DNA from 4 places in the Paenibacillus sp. FSL R7-0272 genome. Region 1 is predicted to be linked to each of the others. Evidence: riboswitches for the same ligand, from Rfam matches in the RefSeq annotation. Region 1 holds a riboswitch; each other region holds the start of a gene.
What was found. Region 1 has a riboswitch for cyclic di-AMP ahead of MKY23_RS00515 (C40 family peptidase). Riboswitches for the same ligand answer to the same signal wherever they lie in the genome.

Region 1 (3,326 bases):
TCGCCATATGAACAATTTCCTGAGAACCGGACTGGACGAGCAAGTCAAATCCCGCTGGAACATGAGTGCTACGAAACTAATTGAAGCCATATTCGGAGGTCTGTCATGGTGAGGTGGAGACAGTGAAAGCAAAAATTCGTGAAGGCTGGTTTCTTGTCCGTCAGCATATGTTTATTGCCGCACTCTTGTTTATCTATCAATTAACTTGGGGTTATTTCATCTACCGGTTGGTTCAATCGGCTGTCGTTCCTCTATTACTACGTTATCCAACGGATGATGTCGGCGAGCTAAGCACACTTTTATTCAAAATGGAAAGCCAGCTCAGCCTGTCCGGTCCGGAGGTCCAGCGTTATCTGTGGATTTTGGGCGGCATGTTATTGCTTCGCCTGCTGATCAGTCCACTTATTCAGGCCGGGTTACTCTACTCCCTGCAACATTATCAATCTACTGAAGAACGCATTCCTTTTATTCGGGGCATCAAAACGTTATGGAAACCCATGATATTGCTACACACTATACGTACCTTTCTCATGTTCTTGCCTGCATACTGGCTTCTGCCCAAATTGTTTTCTACAATAATGGACAGTTTTCATTCTCTTCATTTATTACTTCCCGGCATTCCATATGTAGCAGGCTGGATTATTTATGGCTGGATTGTACATCATGCAGTGCTCTACATGCAGTTTGGTATTTCTGACCCGGATGCAGAAGGGCGAATTCACGGGACGCTCAAGGGACTGTGGATTGCTGTGCGCCGCATCTTTGCTGTCATCGGCATTGCGCTGGTGCTGGGAGTTGTGCATTTATTGATCTTTGGTGCATTCACTTCCGCCTCCTGGTTCTTGACAGGACTATCCGGATTAATCCTGCAACAATCCTATCCGCTTGCCCGAAGCCTACTCAGTATGTGGAAAGTATGTAGTCATTTCCGTTTATGGCAGTCCACATCTACCAGACATGAAAATCATATACGTTGAACTAAAATGTTACACGCCATCTGAGATCGCTTTCAAAAATAAAGAAATGTTACCATCTCATGTTAAACATTTCATTGGTTATTACGTATAAATACGCAAACCTCGACCTTTCCCCGTCAAAGGTCGAGGTTTTTTTTGTTAATTTTACTGCTAAACGTTGCCAAAGTACTAAGCCTCTGGTACAATAAGCGCAGTGAGTTTTTAGTAACAACTTTGTAATCTTTAAATCCTTATTTGTAACAACTTTAAATTAAATCCTTAAAATTAAATTTTCTTTTCATTTTTCAGGTGCATAACTAGCATAGCCAAATTCCTGGCACCTGGGAAGCGGGGGAACCAGTTATGGGTGAATTGATCTTGAAACAGAGGGATCATAGGGGACCTTCAACCGAATCCTTAAGCTAACCTCGCAGGCGTTGGAAGGGGTATATCACTTGTTTAAGAAGAAACTGACCGCAGCAGTACTTAGCCTCACATTTGCATTATCACTTGGAGCAGGCAGCGCATTTGCAGATTCTAAGATGGATAAAGTAATTGATTCAGCAATGGGAACTACATACAAAAGCGGAGGAACAACGCTTGACGGTTTTGACTGCTCCGGATTCACACGGTATGTATTCGACAAATTAGGTATTGATTTGGCTCGTCAATCTAGCTCCCAATACGACATGGGTGATTCCGTATCTCGCATGGAGATGAGACCTGGAGATCTGGTGTTCTTCAACACAACAGGTAAAGGTATATCACACGTAGGCATTTTTGTAGGAAGTGGCAAGTTTGCACATTCTTCTTCTTCCAAAGGTGTAACGATCAGCTCTTTGAGTGAGAACTACTGGGCTAACCGCTACGTTGGCGCTAAACGGATCATGAGTACGGACGATTATGAGTCACTGGCCCTTGACTAGGTACAAGCTGTAATCAACATGATGTTGGAACCATGTAACTCTACTGTAACGAAATACGAAGTATAAACAGAACCGCCCGGTACATTCTCCGCAGGAATGTATCCGGCGGTTTTTTTATGCTTTCTGACTCTGTGTAGTTTCCGATGTTGCAAGTCATGGTGTGTATGTGAACTAACACGTTCGCCTGCTTTCGTTTGTCCGTGCCCTTATCATGTTTTTACCCAGCCTGTTATAATATAAACGGAATGATCACGACTTTTGTTTCAATTTTTATTTGATCATATGAAGACTTGCCTAATACACAGCTCTTTTGTAGAGTGAACAATGATACGGATATTGAAGAAAGGAGCATGCACTGTTATATGAAGAATGAAGCCTCTTTGATACTTCATGTTGTACCGATGCAAGAAGAACATGCTGAACTTATATGTGGCTGGAAATACGCCCCACCTTACAATATCTATAGCTGGCTTCCTTGGGAACAGATGAAAGCACTCGAAGTCGAGTTCGGTGATGCACAGCTCAGACAACAACAATATGCCATTATCCTGGATCAACATGACCAGGTTTATGGGTTTGCACAATATTTTCCGCTCCAGCATGTCACACGAATCGGTCTCGGTATGCGCCCCGATCTGTGTGGTCAAGGTCTCGGCAAAGCATTTGTTACTGCGATCGTACAAGAGGCCATCCGCCGAAATCCATCCAATGAAATTGATCTTGAAGTACTGACTTGGAATACCCGTGCCATTCAGGTATATCTAAAAAGCGGATTTGTCATCCAGGATACATATGAACGCCAAACCCCAGATGGTTTAAAGCCTTTCCATTGCATGGTCTATGAAGGTCCGAGAGAGTAAACCCACGATTAAATGGCTTTAATTGGTCTCTCTTTTGTGATTAGTTTAAAAATTTACCACAAAATGCTATGATGTAGCTACAGCTTCCGTTATAATGATAGGGATAGTTTGAGTTAGATGATCTTTCATTCTGGAGGGGACATAAGGGATGCACAAATGGATCATGAGCGGGGTATTTTTTGCAGCATGTGCTTTAGCTATTGTTTTAATGTTTACGCTTCCAGGTAAAGAAGAAGTGGCTCAGGAAGCCAAACCAACCATGCCTGAAGTGGCTATGGACGCCGGACAGGCTGAGACACTAGTGAAGGCCAACTGTATCTCCTGTCACGGCGATCAGCTTCAAGGTGGCGTAGGCCCAGCTCTTGCGAACATCGGCAGCAAGGACGATGTGGAGAAAATCTATTCCACCATTGTCAAAGGTAAAGGCGGCGGTATGCCTTCGTTCAAAGGCAAACTGCAAGACGAAGAAATCGCCCACATTGCAATGTGGCTAGCAGAGAAGAAATAATGCATTCTGCGCGTAAGGCATCAAAGAGGCTCTCACCCTCCCGTTAGGGAGACAAGAGCCTCTTTTGGTATGCATT
Region 2 (3,326 bases), 1.5 Mb from region 1:
TCCCCAGATTTTTTGGATTCTTTTTCTCAAGTGGAAAATCTGGTGATGCGCGTATGCTTCCGATGTAGCTTTCTTTCAGAAAGCTTTCAGGCAAACGCTTTGCTTTTCCAGTTTTTTTCTGTCCTCTACGTTTATGTGTAAAAAGGAATTCAACTTATATAATTCCGTAATAAAAAAGGCTGATGTGCCACAGTGGGGGGCACATCAGCCTTTTGGTGTCTTTGAGTTGTTAAGCCACTCCAGACACAAAAAATCTGTAATCCGATCTCATCTAGCAGATCATTATATAGATTTGCCTGCATCCACATCCGGTATAAGCAGGGGCAAAAGTTCATCCAGCGATTCAACCGTCCAGTCTGCACGCTCGCCATCCGAAAGCTCTGGCTGGAACCTTCCGTACCCTTGCAAAATACGAATGGTGCGTAAGCCTAAACTACGTGCTGGCATAATATCATTATCAATTCGATCTCCAATCATAACCGCTTCTTCGGGCGCGCATCCAGCTTGCTTCAGAGCAACCGCATACAACTCCGGATCAGGCTTGGACACTCCTTCTTCTGCCGAACAGGCCAGGACATGGACATATTTACGAAGTCCGTAACTCTCCAGCCTTGCTTCAGTCCCAGGGCTCTGATTCGCAATGATGCCAATACGATAGTGATGCGAAAGCTGTTCAAGCACCTTGGTTGCAGAAGGAAACGGTTGCTCCAATTCTTTATGGAATTTCAGCTTGTCCTGAATCTGAATGCGGTGATCTTCATCATGAATATATGTACGTATGGCCACTTTCATGGGCCACTGTTCATAATTACAGTAACAGGTAGCAAACAGTTCTCTTACCGCCTCAATCTTTACTGGATAGCCATAATCATTCGCTTCCCGAACGAACTGCCCAATAATATCATCTACTGGCTCCCATTCGTCCACCAGCGTATCCCCCACATCAAAAAACAACCACTTCAATCCGGCAATATCCGGCACGCTGATTCCTCCTCGTAAGCTACAGGTTATCCCTCGCTTCTATACTACCGTACTGTTTCCATAAAAAAAGAAGACCCACGACAAGCATGAGTCTCCTCAAATTCCGTTAGTCTATACCTGCAATTATAACAGGCGTCTTACCTTGGATCAATGTCAATCACAAGCTGCTCACTTCAGCTTCCGGTTTATTGCAGCTATTAAGAAGGAACCCAACTTCTCCATTCAGTGAATACACAATTTTATCCGCGCCCATTCCACGATAAATCCCTTTAGGATGGCTCTGCTCCGTGATCACACACAAGGACTTCGATGTCCAGGAGCGACAAATTTGAAGATAGCGGCATGTCAAGTTCAGACTGTTCTCAAAAATAAATACATTGCCTACACTGCCTTGCGGCAAAAACCATTTCTCAGCAGCTGCTGTATTCATACGGATGACGTGTTCTACGCCAAGACGGCGAAGTTTGCGCTCCTCATCAGCACTGTTCGTCAGAACGGCAAATGGCATTTTTTTATACATCAGCAATTTCACAAATTTACGTCCTGCTTCATTTGGAGCGGTTACCAAAATCATCTCTTTATCCATTCTTCGTTCCTCCCTTGGCGTGAAAAGACAACAAAAAAGAAGCGTGGGGACCAAGGCCTCCGAAACGCTTCTTAAATAATCCATGACGAAAGCGCCATGAACCAGCGTGCGGTTTGTTGCCTCTCCCTTTAACGCTTACGAGGTTAGCTGACGGATTCGGGCGCGAGAGTCGCCCTATTTCCGGCTTTCACCGAAAAATTCACCCCATGAATGTCCGCTGCTGTCATACAGCCCATTCTGTTGGTTCCCCCGTTTTCCATCCACAATGAATGGAAACTCAGCGATTAAAACATCGTTCGTAAATCTTCATTATAAGACCGATCGATATTATCGTTTGTTTCGTTTTTCAGGTACAATTTAATTAAAATTCAAATTACGCTATGAATCATACACCCCGTGCCATGATCATGTAAAGTGCATACAGATCACCGAATCGCCAGATTTCCGGCAATAACCACCTATAATAACGCTTACAATGAGGTCATACGCTATCCTTCTCTTCCAAGCTATCTAATTCTCAACCGCACAAAAATTGATTCATGTATTTCTCATCCATTTTGGATTCCAGCAGGCGAATGGTTATAACAACGCTAAATCCAAATAAGTTTTGCATTATTTAATTGCTTAAAATATAATAAGTATATTAAGAATAACAGGATGGAGGCGTTCCCCATGTCAGTCTATGATTACAAAGTAAACACCCTTCGCGGACAAGAGATTGAGATGTCCCAATATCGCGGCAAAGTGTTGTTAATCGTGAATACCGCAAGCCAGTGCGGTCTCACCCCTCAATTCAAGGGTTTGCAAGAACTTCAGGATAAATTCCAGGATGCTCCGTTTGAAGTGCTTGGATTCCCAAGCAACCAATTCGCGCAGGAGAAGGGTTCTTCCGATGATATTGCTGAGTTTTGCCAGATGAATTATGGTGTAAGCTTCCCGATGTTTGAGAAAATTGACGTCAATGGTTCCAGCGCTCATCCGCTCTTCCAGCACATTTCTAAAGAAGCACCAGGCTTGCTCGGCTCCAAAGCAATAAAATGGAACTTCACCAAATTCCTTGTCGATCAGGACGGTAAAGTTGTGAAACGATATGCTCCGCAGACTACACCGGACAAAATCGAAGAGGATATTCAGAAGCTGATTAACCAATAAATGTAGACTTTCGAACAAACATATAAACAAAAACAAGCCACCTATAAAGCAAAGAGCCAGACACTGCTCAAGCTTTTGGGCGGCTTTTTTGCGTTCTCTCTTTTAACACATGCCCTCATCCTGAATAATTCGCCCTTGTTTGCTATATGAAAACAAAAAAAGAAGCTCTCCATCACGGAAAGCTTCTCTCGTAAATCTTCATATAATGCGGTCGAGAGGACTCGAACCTCCACGGGCATACGCCCACTACCCCCTCAAGATAGCGTGTCTGCCATTCCACCACGACCGCATGTCGTAAATTATCGGCAACAGAATTGATTATACCGGATTCTTAAACAAATGTAAAGTCCTTATTAATCACTTTATGAATGACATTTTACTACAACCGGCTTTACTCTAAATTGATAACAGTTCTTCTTCCCTTCCTATTCCACACCTCTTGCAAAATTCAGTCATATTTCCTCGAAAATTACATATCATTAATCTGATTCGGCAAAAGGCCAAAGGGACTTTAGACATAAATATATGACACAGATATAATTTATTATGTCATATTATATAACTCTAATTCTGCATAATATTTAATTAAGTTTTTATTTTCTCATAA
Region 3 (3,326 bases), 2.2 Mb from region 1:
TAATATACCACGCGTAGTTTAACATGTCAACACATCTATTCATCACCAAATAAGTGCGAAACAGATATGTATCCGATTCGCACTTATCAGGCCTGCTTCAAATTAAACTTATATATCCGTAAGTAGTGGACTTATTAGAAAATTCGGTTAAATAAACCATTTTCTACAGCTTGGACGGCCAGTTGCCGTACCATGCATAACCGCCTCTTCTTTCCTTTTCTATATCGCTCAGCTTATATTTCACAACGCCATCACGTCCCACAAAGATCGGTTTGTCCGTACCGAGTTCATAGAAACGTGCCCAAATCGGTGATGCACTGGAATCAGCAATAATTCGGCTATCCCCATTCGCTCTCTCATACCGATATCCTGTAATTTTCACTTTATTAAACCAGGCTTCGGCACCTTTGATAGATGCAGTAATTCTTGAATTAGCCGGTCTCGTTTTCAGAAACTTCACAATGTTTACGCTTTCACCTGCAGTTAATGAAGGCACTTCATAGATTCTGGCTCCCGCAGGTCTAAGTGAACTGGAATCATGCTGTTGTCCCCAAGCCGTTAACTTCCCACCCGATACCACCTGGGTATTCAGGATAGCATCGACTCCTTTGGAAACTGCATTTTTACTACGATTTGCAAGAGAACTGTCGATAAAGGAGAAGTTCCCCTTACGTCCTGCGACTTCATCAAGCATGTACAGCACATTAATCATCGCATCATCATTATAGGTAATATGTTTATGATAGCCGGAACTTTGATAGACTTGAGGCCAACCCCCATTGGAGTACTGCATATTAAGCAAAAAGTTGATGCCCTTGACCGCTGCAGCAGAGTATCGCGGATCATTTGTTTTTTTGAATTCACTTGCTAGCCTTCTGATTTCTGAGTATGTAGCTTTGTTATCGATCGTTGATTTGGCCCATTCACCTGACGTCTGACTGTAATCTTTTCTCCAGCCTCCATCGGGGCGCTGATTCTTTAAGATATCAGACATACTCGCCGTTGTACCGGAAGCATCAGCAGCCGATACGGTCGGTACAGGAAGGATAGCCATTCCCGCTACGGAGAATACCATAGAACACGCCAGTACAAATGTTACTAATTTTTTTGCTTTCACTCGACAACACTCTCCCCATTTACAAATTTGATTACTTATATCACATATATTCCAATGAAAACAATTTAAATACAAATTATGTATTTAATATGGTTATAATATGCAATAAATATATTTTTGTCAATATATGCAACAAACCAAAAAAATTTGTTAAACAGAATGGTTTCCTTTTTAGCTCATAACAATCTTGTTTATTATCCAAGTTCTCTCATATGAAACACAAATGACTTTTTTGTAATCTTTAACTCCCTAATTTCAACAAAATGATAACTAAAATCGATAATTCCGCTAACATTGAGGCTAAATGAACACCTTTAAACAGGTTTGACAATTACGCATTTATGCAATATAGTTTCAAATAGTTACAAAAACTTAATTATTCATTTGCCGAGTTTCAGGATTGAAAACGGGGGAACCATTTTGGGTGAATTATTCTTATACATAGGAAATATAGGGAACCTTCTACCGAACCCTTAGCTAACTCCGTAGGCATCGAAGGGAGAACATTGATTTTGAAAAAACTGATTATTTCCATTTTTGGGGCTGCTGTACTATTTACATCCGGGGCAACAAGCACAGAGGCAAGCACAATTAATACGATGGTTAACAATATGACAGGCATCCCGTACAAATGGGGCGGCACAACCATGGCCGGCTTCGATTGTTCCGGGTTTATGAGATATCTTTTCAACAAATATAGCATTGAGCTCCCTCGCACGTCGCAACAACAAGCGAAAGCCGGAACACCTGTCTCCAAAGCAAGCATTCGTACAGGAGATCTGGTCTTCTTCAACACAACAGGTAGAGGCATCTCACATACAGGAGTATACATCGGTGGAGGTCAATTCGCACATGCCTCCAGCAGCAAAGGTGTCAGCATCACCAAGTTGTCCAATCCGTATTTCAATGATCGTTATGTAACCGCAAGACGGGTGACAGGTCAATTTATGTACAACAAAATGTTGGGTAAACTTTAATGCTACATGTTAAAGAAAGAAGCAGCCACAAAGGTGCTTCTTTTTTATATCCATTTTTTGTCTTCAATTGCTTCCCTCAAATCCTGTAAAATATTTAAGGACATGAAAGGAGAACAGACAAAAAATGAAGAAGATGATGTTCGTTTTAAGTTTTGCTGCTTTAGTATTCACAATCCTAGGTTGCAGTAACGGGAATGCAAACGATTTTCGAGATTTTTCTTGGGGCACCAAGATCGACAAGGTCATTTCAACTGAAAAAAAGAATGGGAACGCTACTTATGAAGAGGACAACTTTTATGAACATGAAAAAAGCATTACATACTCTAATCTAATTGTTCTTGGTAAAAAAGCTGACGCTACATACGTTTTTATTGATCTTTTAGATAATACAAGCCGCCAGGATCTAATGAACGAAAGTAATACATTGCTTAAGGAATTGGAAAATCCAGAAACGACAGAATCAAGGAAAGAAGAAATTTACAAGCTTATGGATCAGAGAATAGAAGAAATGAAAACTGCAGCAAGTTCATATCCATTGGATGACTTCTTACTGCGACAGGCATTTTATCATTTTGACACGTTAAGCAGCCAAGAATCCGATGAAATCCTCGCAGAGCTTACTCAGAAATATGGTGAGCCGAAGATCGAAACCTTTGCTAACTCCCTTATTTATCTTTGGGAAAATGATCGCTCAAACATCGAATATGACACAGGAAGATCCAGAATAATGTATAGTGCAAAATACTCCATCATGGAGCAATTTGCAGATGTAGACAAGTACAACAAGAAATCAAACAGTAAAGAAAGTAATGATGAACTTTAAAAAAAGGTCATACCGCTCTATAAAAGAGCGGTATGACCTTTTGCTTCATCCACTAATGGAGCGCCTTCTGCACCCTCATTGCTCCCTGTGACAGAGCATGTCCGCCGCCCACTGCACCAGCAACAGCTACCGTCTCCATGATCTCCTGATCGGTCGCTCCCTTGGACCGGGCTTCCTCCACATGATAGAACGTGCACACTTCGTTATTAGCAAACAAACCGATACCTAGCGCAATTAACTGCTTGGTTTTGGCGTCAAGCACACCCGGCTGGAAGCACTCTCCCGTAAACTCATGATATGATTTCACCACATCCGGGAGAACGTCGCTTAATGCGCCAATCTGATCCTTATACGCATGAACTTTATCATTCATCAATGTCATGACTTGCAACACACCCTTTCGGCTGTA
Region 4 (3,326 bases), 3.0 Mb from region 1:
CGATATGAGCTTTACCACCCGTAACCAGAAATACCTTGTCCTGTCCTGCCTCAAAAACCTCTAAACGAATGGATTTCAAATCATATGTACTCATCGTCTCTCCACCTATCCTTCTCTATATGTTATATATGGTGGAATTATGCCTTTCATGACCTGATGATGCAATGAAACTTCTCACACACGCATAAAAGAAACAGGCAACGGGCATACCATAGAGAACGCAATTTTGGAAAAAGGAGGCCGTTAACATGCGAATACGCCTCGTCATGCTCGCACTCGTTACTATTATATGCTCTGGGGTTTATACAGCTCCTTTAGCCCCTGCGCCTGTGTCTGCTGCTTCATCTGAGGAACCTTCTTCAACCCTCAGTGATACACCGGCGTCTGGGTCAGATGTTAAAGAAGAACAGTTGACTCTAGGTCAACTTCGTCAAAAATACGCGGATACGTTCAAAACCAATGGCCCTTCCACCAAACAAGTTGCGCTGACTTTTGATGATGTACCTGATCCAAGATTTACACCGCAGGTACTTGATGTATTAAAAAAATATAAGGTTCGTGCTACTTTTTTTGTTGTTGGCAGCCGTGCGGAGAAACACCCGGACTTGGTGAAACGGATGGTGAAAGAAGGACATATCGTTGGCAATCACAGCTACAATCATCCTGAATTCAGCAAATTATCAATGACTGCCTTTCGCAAACAAATACTACATACCGGCGATATCATTCACCGCCTGACGGGGTATACGCCCAAAATGATTCGTCCTCCGTATGGGGACATTAACGAAGAACAGTTGAGATGGGCTGCAAAACAGCATTACAGCATCGTGAATTGGAATGTGGATTCTCTCGATTGGAAGGGACTAGACAAGGAAAAGGTAAAACATAATATTCTCACCGCGGTGAAACCTGGTTCCATCGTATTACAACATGCTGGCGGCGGTACAGGTTCGAACCTGAAAGGTACAGTAGAGGCTTTGCCTGAGGTTATTGAGGAATTGCGAAACCGAGGATATGAATTAGTTACATTGGACGAGATGCTTAAACTGCCAAAAGAGAAACAATAATTGAAAGAACAGGGTGTCCCTCTACGTCGTCATGAATTATGCCTATCATGATTACGCAAGAAAGAACACCCTGTTTATTAATGCTCAATTCAACTTATGACCTCACATCCATAAATGAGAGGGTTTAAGCCTTATTTTAAAATGTACAACTCAATATCCTGAAAACCAAACGAACTAACGAACTGTTTGCTTCCAGGGATAAAGATGTCAATACGATTTCCCTTGATCGCGCTACCTGCATCCAAAGCCGTTGCTACGAAAGCCTGTTTCGGCAATCCAGGGTGTGTATGCCCTGTCACTAATACCTTGGTTCCAAAAGGGATAACCTTGGGATCCACTGCGATTGTGCCGAGTTCGAGCGGGTTGCCAAAATAATCAACGGGGCCCCATCCACCATTCTCGGAAGCATCTGCGGAATACGCTGTTGCTTTAACACTAAGCGTTTTGCTATAGTCGAATGTTTTCCCCCAAGCCTGTACCACTTTATTATCTGTATTCACGTCCAGGCTTGCAGCAGTCACCGTTTTTTCCTGCGACTTCGCTTGAACTGGTGCCGCTTCTACTTTGTTTTCGTTACCTGGGATTGTAATTTTCAAACCACCATAGATGTTATAAGGTGAGATGTCTTTATTCGTTTTAATTAATGTGTTCATATCAACGCCGTATTGCTTGGATAAGGTGAAGAAGGTATCCCCTTCTTTGGCCACATGAACGGAATCCGCGTGAGCCGGAACGGCTTGAATGAATAGAATGGATGTCAGTAGTGCGATGGCTGTTTTGGCTAAACGTTTCTTGTTATGCATGGTCTTCCTCCCTCATGATGCCTGCGAAGTTAGTTGTCGGATTCGGATGGAGGAACCCACCCTATAGGCTGTACGTGACATGCTGAAGCATTATGTATTCCTAATTCACCCCAAGCAGCATATTTCTCAAATCATTAACTATGTCTGCATTGTTACGTCCCCCGCACTTCCGCTTCGGAAGTTTCGGCAGTCTTGAATATATCACAAATTTGTAACCTTAAGCTGTAGTAAATGTTTCCATTTGGCGTTTTAATTCATTTTACAGGTAACAGAAAAGTTACTTTTTCAGCTCTACCTTTTCTGCAAACAACAAAAAAGCGTCACCGGATCTTTCGATCCGATAACGCCGTTATTCATTTGATTCTATATACGGAATGGCATGAATTAAAGTACTTTTGCAAGAAAGTCTCGCGTACGCGGATGTTTTGGCGCACCAAACACTTCATCCGGGGTACCTTCCTCAACGATGACGCCGCCGTCCATGAACAGAATGCGGTCTCCCACCTCACGCGCAAAACCCATCTCATGCGTTACAATGACCATCGTCATTCCGCCTTCAGCAAGCCGTTTCATGACTTCCAATACCTCTCCGACCATCTCCGGATCAAGGGCCGATGTTGGCTCGTCAAACAGCATCACATGCGGCTGCATCGCGAGTGCTCTTGCAATGGCAATCCGTTGCTTTTGACCACCGGACAGCTGGTTAGGATATACATCTTTTTTGTCCGCCAAACCGACTGTCTTCAGGAGATCCTCGGCAATTTTGTTAGCCTCATCCGTGGATTGTTTCTTCACCTTGATTGGAGCAATCGTAATATTTTGCTGAACCGTTTTATGAGGGAACAGATTAAAATGCTGGAACACCATGCCCATCTTCTCACGTGTAGCATTAATGTTATGCTTCGGATCGGTTATCGAAACACCTTCGAAATCGATCTGTCCCGATGATGGCTGTTCCAACAGGTTCAGACAACGCAGAAATGTACTTTTACCCGAACCGGAAGGACCAATAACTACAACAACCTCACCTTTGCCGATCGTTACGTCGATGCCTTTCAGGACATCATTTTTACCATATGATTTGTGTAATTGCCTAACGTCTATCACTTGCACCCAACTTCCTTTCCAATCGTCCGAGCAGCTTGGACAGAATAAATGTCATCACAAAGTAAATGGCTGCCGCAATAATGAACGGGTTCAGACCCTGGAATGTGAGATTTTTGACTACACTTGCTTGATACATAATATCCACCATACCGATGACCGAAATAATGGATGATTCTTTAATGATCGTTACGAACTCGTTACCGATGGCTGGCAAAACGGCCTTGAAGGCCTGTGGCAGAATAATGTAACGCATCGCTGCGCCTCTGCCCATACCTAATGAACGGGCTGCTTCCAGTTGACCACGATCAACGCCTTGAATACCGGCACGGAAAATCTCGGCGAGATACGC

Region 2: linked by a shared signal. The riboswitch ahead of MKY23_RS06750 (hypothetical protein) and the one ahead of MKY23_RS00515 (C40 family peptidase) in region 1 are both predicted to bind cyclic di-AMP.
Region 3: linked by a shared signal. The riboswitch ahead of MKY23_RS10140 (C40 family peptidase) and the one ahead of MKY23_RS00515 (C40 family peptidase) in region 1 are both predicted to bind cyclic di-AMP.
Region 4: linked by a shared signal. The riboswitch ahead of MKY23_RS16225 (3D domain-containing protein) and the one ahead of MKY23_RS00515 (C40 family peptidase) in region 1 are both predicted to bind cyclic di-AMP.

What each region holds. Positions count from the first base shown of each region.
Region 1 covers NZ_CP150221.1:106,678-110,003, reverse strand. Annotated here, with positions in the region: gene MKY23_RS00525 (M1 family metallopeptidase) at 1-112, shown strand, start outside; gene MKY23_RS00520 (hypothetical protein) at 123-977, shown strand; cyclic di-AMP (ydaO/yuaA leader) riboswitch at 1,271-1,408, shown strand; gene MKY23_RS00515 (C40 family peptidase) at 1,427-1,882, shown strand; gene MKY23_RS00510 (GNAT family protein) at 2,245-2,742, shown strand; gene MKY23_RS00505 (cytochrome c) at 2,891-3,250, shown strand.
Region 2 covers NZ_CP150221.1:1,566,642-1,569,967, reverse strand. Annotated here, with positions in the region: gene MKY23_RS06755 (HAD family hydrolase) at 283-981, opposite strand; gene MKY23_RS06750 (hypothetical protein) at 1,139-1,567, opposite strand; cyclic di-AMP (ydaO/yuaA leader) riboswitch at 1,685-1,860, opposite strand; gene MKY23_RS06745 (glutathione peroxidase) at 2,240-2,719, shown strand; tRNA gene MKY23_RS06740 (tRNA-Leu) at 2,926-3,008, opposite strand.
Region 3 covers NZ_CP150221.1:2,269,020-2,272,345, reverse strand. Annotated here, with positions in the region: gene pelA (pectate lyase) at 164-1,117, opposite strand; cyclic di-AMP (ydaO/yuaA leader) riboswitch at 1,493-1,624, shown strand; gene MKY23_RS10140 (C40 family peptidase) at 1,630-2,094, shown strand; gene MKY23_RS10135 (hypothetical protein) at 2,219-2,917, shown strand; gene MKY23_RS10130 (carboxymuconolactone decarboxylase family protein) at 2,970-3,299, opposite strand.
Region 4 covers NZ_CP150221.1:3,676,726-3,680,051, forward strand. Annotated here, with positions in the region: gene MKY23_RS16215 (hypothetical protein) at 1-94, opposite strand, end outside; gene MKY23_RS16220 (polysaccharide deacetylase family protein) at 249-1,067, shown strand; gene MKY23_RS16225 (3D domain-containing protein) at 1,199-1,870, opposite strand; cyclic di-AMP (ydaO/yuaA leader) riboswitch at 1,873-2,069, opposite strand; gene MKY23_RS16230 (amino acid ABC transporter ATP-binding protein) at 2,255-2,977, opposite strand; gene MKY23_RS16235 (ABC transporter substrate-binding protein/permease) at 2,964-3,326, opposite strand, start outside.